Regions from separate parts of the Streptomyces sp. NPDC002588 genome, predicted to be linked through region 2. Evidence: predicted binding sites of a transcription regulator. Region 2 holds the regulator's gene; each other region holds the start of a gene.

Region 1 (2,264 bases), on a different contig from region 2:
GGCCCGACAAGAAGTAGCCAAAGTGTGTGTCTCTTGCGTGGCATTTGTGGCTTTTACGGGGCCCGACTTGCCCTGAATTCAGGCGAATTCTCGCCACATTCCGGATCGCGTGCGTCCAGAATTCTCGTCCGACTGACCTGTTGCAGACGGCAGTTGGACAGATACATTCAGCCGCGGTCGACGCGTTCCGGCGCACGCCCCCAACCAACTGGGGGGTGAGGTCTGACCCGGATCCGCGAAGTGTGGATCTGTGCAAGGGCCAGTAATAGGGGAGTTAGGCATGGCTCAGGGCACCGTCAAGTGGTTCAACGCGGAGAAGGGGTACGGCTTCATCGCGGTCGACGGTGGTGCGGATGTTTTCGTCCACTACAGCGCGATCCAGATGGACGGGTACCGCACCCTGGAAGAGGGTCAGCGGGTCGATTTCGAGATCTCGCAGGGCCAGAAGGGGCCGCAGGCGGACATGGTCCGGCTGGCGACCGGCTGAAGCACGCGCCGACTGACAGCGACGTTCTTCTGTTTCATCTTCGAAGGGCTCGTACCTCCCGGGGTACGGGCCCTTCGGCACGCCCGGACGGCCCACGCCCCGGACCCCTCATCGAGCCCGCTTCGCGGGCGCACCTTGCACTCGGGCATGCCGAGTGCTAATCATTGGCGTTAGCACTCTGAAGGTGAGAGTGACAAAGATGGACCGGGTCGGTGAGGCCCGCAGGCCAGGTGGGGCAAGGAACCACGGGGCATGCGAGCCGTCCGTCGCGGGCGCGGGCGCGGTCCGAAGGAATCACCCCCAGTCCTGGAGGGACCACTTCACATGGCCAAGATCATCGCGTTCGACGAGGAGGCGCGGCGCGGCCTCGAGCGCGGCATGAACCAGCTCGCGGACGCCGTGAAGGTGACGCTCGGCCCCAAGGGCCGCAACGTCGTCCTCGAGAAGAAGTGGGGCGCCCCCACGATCACCAACGACGGTGTTTCCATCGCCAAGGAGATCGAGCTCGAGGACCCGTACGAGAAGATCGGCGCCGAGCTGGTCAAGGAAGTCGCCAAGAAGACGGACGACGTCGCCGGTGACGGTACGACCACGGCGACCGTTCTCGCCCAGGCCCTGGTCAAGGAAGGCCTGCGCAACGTAGCCGCCGGCGCCAACCCGATGGCCCTCAAGCGCGGTATCGAGAAGGCCGTCGAGGCCGTCTCCGGTGCCCTGCTCGAGCAGGCGAAGGACGTCGAGACCAAGGAGCAGATCGCTTCCACGGCCTCCATCTCCGCCGCCGACACCCAGATCGGCGAGCTCATCGCCGAGGCCATGGACAAGGTCGGCAAGGAAGGCGTCATCACCGTCGAGGAGTCCCAGACCTTCGGTCTGGAGCTGGAGCTCACCGAGGGTATGCGCTTCGACAAGGGCTACATCTCGGCGTACTTCGCCACCGACATGGAGCGGATGGAGGCGTCGCTCGACGACCCGTACATCCTCATCGCCAACTCCAAGATCGGCAACGTCAAGGACCTGCTCCCGCTCCTCGAGAAGGTCATGCAGTCGGGCAAGCCGCTGCTGATCATCGCCGAGGACGTCGAGGGCGAGGCCCTGTCGACCCTGGTCGTCAACAAGATCCGCGGCACCTTCAAGTCCGTCGCGGTCAAGGCCCCGGGCTTCGGCGACCGCCGCAAGGCGATGCTGAACGACATCGCCATCCTCACCGGCGGCGAGGTCATCTCCGAGGAGGTCGGTCTCAAGCTCGAGAACACGACCCTCGACCTGCTGGGCAAGGCCCGCAAGGTCGTCATCACCAAGGACGAGACCACCATCGTCGACGGCGCCGGCTCCTCGGAGCAGGTCGCGGGCCGCGTGAACCAGATCCGCGCCGAGATCGAGAACAGCGACTCGGACTACGACCGCGAGAAGCTCCAGGAGCGCCTGGCCAAGCTCGCGGGCGGCGTGGCCGTCATCAAGGCCGGTGCCGCCACCGAGGTGGAGCTCAAGGAGCGCAAGCACCGCATCGAGGACGCCGTCCGCAACGCGAAGGCGGCCGTCGAGGAGGGCATCGTCGCCGGTGGTGGCGTGGCCCTGCTGCAGGCCTCCCAGGTCTTCGAGAAGCTGGAGCTCGAGGGTGACGAGGCGACCGGCGCCAACGCCGTGCGCATCGCGCTCGAGGCCCCGCTGAAGCAGATCGCCGTCAACGCCGGCCTCGAGGGCGGTGTCGTGGTGGAGAAGGTGCGCAACCTGACCCCGGGCCACGGCCTGAACGCCGCGACCGGCGAGTACGTCGACC
Region 2 (2,264 bases):
GTGGGCGGTGTGGGCGGGGCCGACGTTCGCCAGCAGCACCTGCCTGCCGCCGCCGAGGTCGAGGGTCCGCTCGCCGGACACCGGGTGGCGGGGGCGGACCAGGGTGTCCGCGGCCTCCGTCGCCGTCGCCTCGTCCAGACCGTTGCTAACCGCGTCCGCGCGCAGTTCCTCCGCCGGGACCGTGTCCATGCCCACCGCGCCGAAGACCTCCGCTCCCGCGAACGCCGCCGCGCCGAACACATGGTCGAAGTGGGGATGGGTGAGCGCGAGATGGGTCACACGTGAGCCGGTCAGTTCCTCGGCCTGCGTCCGCAGGCGCGTTCCCTCCGCGAGGCCCGACCCGGCGTCCACCATCAGTACCGCGCCCGCCCCGACGACCAGCCCCGCCGTGCAGTCCCAGCCCGGCAGCCGCACCCGTCCGACCCCGGCCGCGACCCGCTCCCACCCCAGCTCTTCCCAAGTCACCGTCATACCGGGACGCTAACGGGTAGGACGCCGGGTGTCGGCCGACCTTGCCCGGGGTGTACCCCACAGCCGTACACTGGGCCGGGGAACGTTGGCACTCGGTGGTGATGAGTGCCAGGGCAGGCGCCCAGGGGACTGGGGGACGACTTCTGGAGGTGTGCGCGGATGCTGAGCGAACGCAGGCTGCAGGTGCTGCGCGCCATCGTCCAGGACTACGTCGGCACCGAGGAGCCGGTGGGGTCGAAGGCCCTGACCGAGCGGCACAACCTCGGCGTCTCCCCGGCGACGGTGCGTAACGACATGGCGGCCCTCGAGGACGAGGGGTTCATCGCCCAGCCGCACACCAGCGCCGGGCGGATCCCCACCGACAAGGGCTACCGGCTGTTCGTCGACAAGCTCGCCGGCGTCAAGCCGATGAGCGCGCCCGAGCGGCGGGCCATCCAGAACTTCCTCGACGGCGCCGTCGACCTCGACGACGTGGTGGCCCGCACGGTGCGGCTGCTGGCGCAGCTCACCCGGCAGGTCGCCGTCGTGCAGTATCCGTCGCTGACCCGGTCCACCGTGCGGCACGTGGAACTGCTGGCGCTCGCGCCCGCCCGGCTGATGCTCGTGCTGATCACGGACACCGGCCGGGTCGAGCAGCGGATGGTGGACTGCCCGGCGCCCTTCGGGGAGGCCTCGCTCGCGGATCTACGCGCGCGGCTCAACAGCCGGGTCGCGGGCCGCCGGTTCACCGATGTGCCGCGTCTGGTGGAGGACCTGCCGGACGCCTTCGAGGCCGACGACCGGGGCACTGTCTCGACGGTGCTCTCCACCCTGCTGGAGACCCTCGTCGAGGAGAACGAGGAGCGGCTGATGATCGGCGGCACCGCCAATCTCACCCGCTTCGGACATGACTTCCCTCTCACCATCCGGCCCGTCCTGGAGGCCCTGGAGGAACACGTCGTTCTCCTCAAACTCCTGGGCGAGGCGGGGGATTCGGGCATGACCGTACGCATCGGTCACGAGAATGCCTACGAGGGACTCAACTCCACTTCCGTGGTGTCGGTCGGCTACGGTTCGGGCGGCGAGGCAGTCGCCAAACTCGGCGTGGTCGGACCCACGCGCATGGATTACCCGGGAACGATGGGAGCGGTACGAGCGGTGGCACGTTACGTCGGACAGATCCTGGCGGAGTCGTAAGTGGCCACGGACTACTACGCCGTTCTCGGCGTGCGCCGCGACGCGTCGCAGGATGAGATCAAGAAGGCCTTCCGCCGGCTCGCCCGCGAGCTGCACCCGGACGTCAACCCGGATCCGAAGACCCAGGAGCGGTTCAAGGAGATCAACGCCGCTTACGAGGTGCTCTCCGACCCGCAGAAGAAGCAGGTCTACGACCTCGGCGGCGACCCCCTCTCGCAGGCGGGCGGCGGTGGCGCGGGCGGCTTCGGAGCGGGTGGCTTCGGCAACTTCTCCGACATCATGGACGCGTTCTTCGGTACGGCGTCCCAGCGGGGTCCGCGCTCGCGCACCCGGCGCGGCCAGGACGCGATGATCCGGCTGGAGGTGGACCTCGAGGAGGCCGCCTTCGGCACCACCAAGGACATCCAGGTCGACACCGCGGTCGTCTGCTCCACCTGCAGCGGTGAGGGCGCGGCGCCGGGTACGACGGCCCAGACCTGTGACATGTGCCGCGGGCGCGGCGAGGTGTCGCAGGTGACCCGGTCGTTCCTCGGCCAGGTCATGACCTCCCGCCCCTGCCCCCAGTGCCAGGGCTTCGGCACGGTCGTGCCGACCCCGTGCCCCGAGTGCGCGGGCGA
Region 3 (2,264 bases), on a different contig from region 2:
GCCGGGAGGAGTTGGTCTGGATGACCTTCTCGAGCAGCGGCAGCAGGTCGGCGATGGAGCCGATCTTGCTCTGGTTGATGAGGATGTAGGGGTCCTCGAGGACGGCCTCCATGCGCTCCTGGTCCGTCACGAAGTACGGCGACAGGTAGCCCTTGTCGAAGGCCATGCCCTCGGTGAAGTCCAGCTCCAGACCGAAGGTGTTGGACTCCTCGACGGTGATGACACCGTCCTTGCCGACCTTGTCCATCGCCTCGGCGATGAGCTCGCCGACCTGCTGGTCCTGGGCGGACAGCGCGGCGACGGCCGCGATGTCGGCCTTGTCGTCGATCGGGCGGGCGGTGGCCAGCAGGTCGTCGGAGACGGCCTTCACCGCGGCGTCGATGCCCTTCTTCAGGGCGGCCGGGGAGGCGCCGGCGGCGACGTTGCGCAGACCCTCGCGGACGAGCGCCTGGGCCAGGACGGTGGCGGTGGTGGTGCCGTCACCCGCGATGTCGTTGGTCTTGGTCGCCACCTCCTTCACGAGCTGGGCGCCGAGGTTCTCGTACGGGTCGTCGAGCTCGACCTCGCGGGCGATGGTGACGCCGTCGTTGGTGATGGTCGGGGCGCCGAACTTCTTGTCGATGACGACGTTGCGGCCCTTGGGGCCGATCGTCACCTTGACCGTGTCGGCCAGCTTGTTGACGCCGCGCTCGAGGGCGCGACGGGCGTCCTCGTCGAACTTCAGGATCTTCGCCATGGGAGCGGTTCAGCCCTCTCGGAAAACGTGGGAGAAACGAACTGCGCCCCCAGCACCCGGCTTCACAAAGTCGCGGGGCCAGGAGCGCAGTTCACTGCAAATCTGGGTGAATTACTTCTCGATGATCGCGAGGACGTCGCGAGCCGAGAGGACGAGGTACTCCTCGCCGTTGTACTTCACCTCGGTGCCGCCGTACTTGCTGTACAGGACGACGTCGCCGACCTTGACGTCGAGCGGCAGGCGCTCGCCGTTCTCGAAGCGGCCCGGGCCCACGGCGAGGACGGCACCCTCCTGGGGCTTCTCCTTCGCGGTGTCCGGGATGACCAGGCCAGAGGCCGTGGTCTGCTCGGCGTCGAGCGGCTGGACCACGATGCGGTCCTCGAGCGGCTTGATGGCAACCTTGGAGCTGGTGGTCGTCACGATCCGACCTCCCCCTTCGGAGATCTCACGGGGCTAACTGTCTGAGGTGGCGACCAGGTGGATCCGTCGTCGCGGGTGCCGGACCTGCCCGTCGCGTATTGGCACTCTCCAGGGGGGAGTGCCAGAACCGAGACTATGACCGCGATTAGCACTCGGTCAAGCGGACTGCTAATCCCTGCGGCGCGTCGGTGGGGTTTCGGCCCTGAACGGGCCTCGTCCGCGCATGTCGCAAGGCCCGAAGGACATGTATGGCACGGCCTGCCTACAGGTGGTCCTCCAGCCGCCCCACCGTCAGGCCCTGGTCCCGGATCAGCCGCAGCAGGCGGGTGGTCCGTTCCGTCAGGCCCGGGCCCATCGACTCGTCCGGGTCCACGGCGATGACGTCCCCGGGGCGCAGGGCACGGGGACCGTGGGTGTAGGTCAGTCCGGCGGGGCCCATGGAGGCACGCCAGAGGACGAGGGCCGTGATGCCGCAGTCGGCCGCCGCGCGCAGGGTGGTGGTGTCGTACGTGCCGTAGGGCGGGCGGAACAGGCGGGGGCGCAGGCCGAAGCGGGAGCGCAGTTTCTCCTGCTGGCCGCAGATCTCGGCGCGCTGACCGGCGTAGGGCAGGCCGCGCAGGGCCGCGTGGTCGAGGGTGTGGTTCTGCAGGCTCGCGCCGACCGACCGGAGACGGGCGAAGTGGGCGTAGCCGGGGCCCACCACGCTGTCGGTGAGGAACATGCTGACGGGCAGCCGGAGTTCGCGGACCAGGTCGACGAAGCGGGGGTCGCGTTCGGCGCCGTCGTCGTAGGTGAGGAAGACGGCGTTGTCGCGGGTCGGGAGGCGGTCGACGACCGGCGGGAGAGCGGCGGAGGCGTCACCACCGCCCTGCGAGCCGTCGCGGCCGGCCGCCGGGGCCGGGCCCGGATGCACCCGCTGTGCCGCCTTCTTGCCCAGCCGCTCGATGGGGTCGACGGACTGGGCGCAGCCGGCCAGGAGCAACAGGGCGGCCGACAGTGCGGCGGCCGCCCGCCTCCGCGCCCTCACAGGTAGTCCTCCAGGCGTGCCACCGCGTATCCCTTCGCCGTCACCTTGTCGAGGAACCGGCGGACCATGTCGGGCATCGTG

What was found. Region 2 encodes HrcA, which represses chaperone genes, less so after heat shock. Its sites were predicted from a motif close to TTNGCACTCNGNNNNNCNGAGTGCNAA; they were not measured.
Region 1: groL (chaperonin GroEL) is a predicted target of HrcA. The motif match lies at 622-648, and genes of this name have one in related genera.
Region 3: groES (co-chaperone GroES) is a predicted target of HrcA. The motif match lies at 1,302-1,328, and genes of this name have one in related genera.

What each region holds. Positions count from the first base shown of each region.
Region 1 covers NZ_JBEOWF010000028.1:86,530-88,793, reverse strand. The annotation lists gene ABT057_RS29380 (cold-shock protein) at 281-487, shown strand; gene groL (chaperonin GroEL) at 812-2,264, shown strand, end outside.
Region 2 covers NZ_JBEOWF010000079.1:11,105-13,368, forward strand. The annotation lists gene ABT057_RS47570 (MBL fold metallo-hydrolase) at 1-471, opposite strand, end outside; gene hrcA (heat-inducible transcriptional repressor HrcA) at 631-1,647, shown strand; gene dnaJ (molecular chaperone DnaJ) at 1,648-2,264, shown strand, end outside.
Region 3 covers NZ_JBEOWF010000035.1:115,780-118,043, reverse strand. The annotation lists gene groL (chaperonin GroEL) at 1-736, opposite strand, end outside; gene groES (co-chaperone GroES) at 848-1,156, opposite strand; gene ABT057_RS33605 (polysaccharide deacetylase family protein) at 1,419-2,183, opposite strand; gene ABT057_RS33600 (polysaccharide deacetylase family protein) at 2,180-2,264, opposite strand, start outside.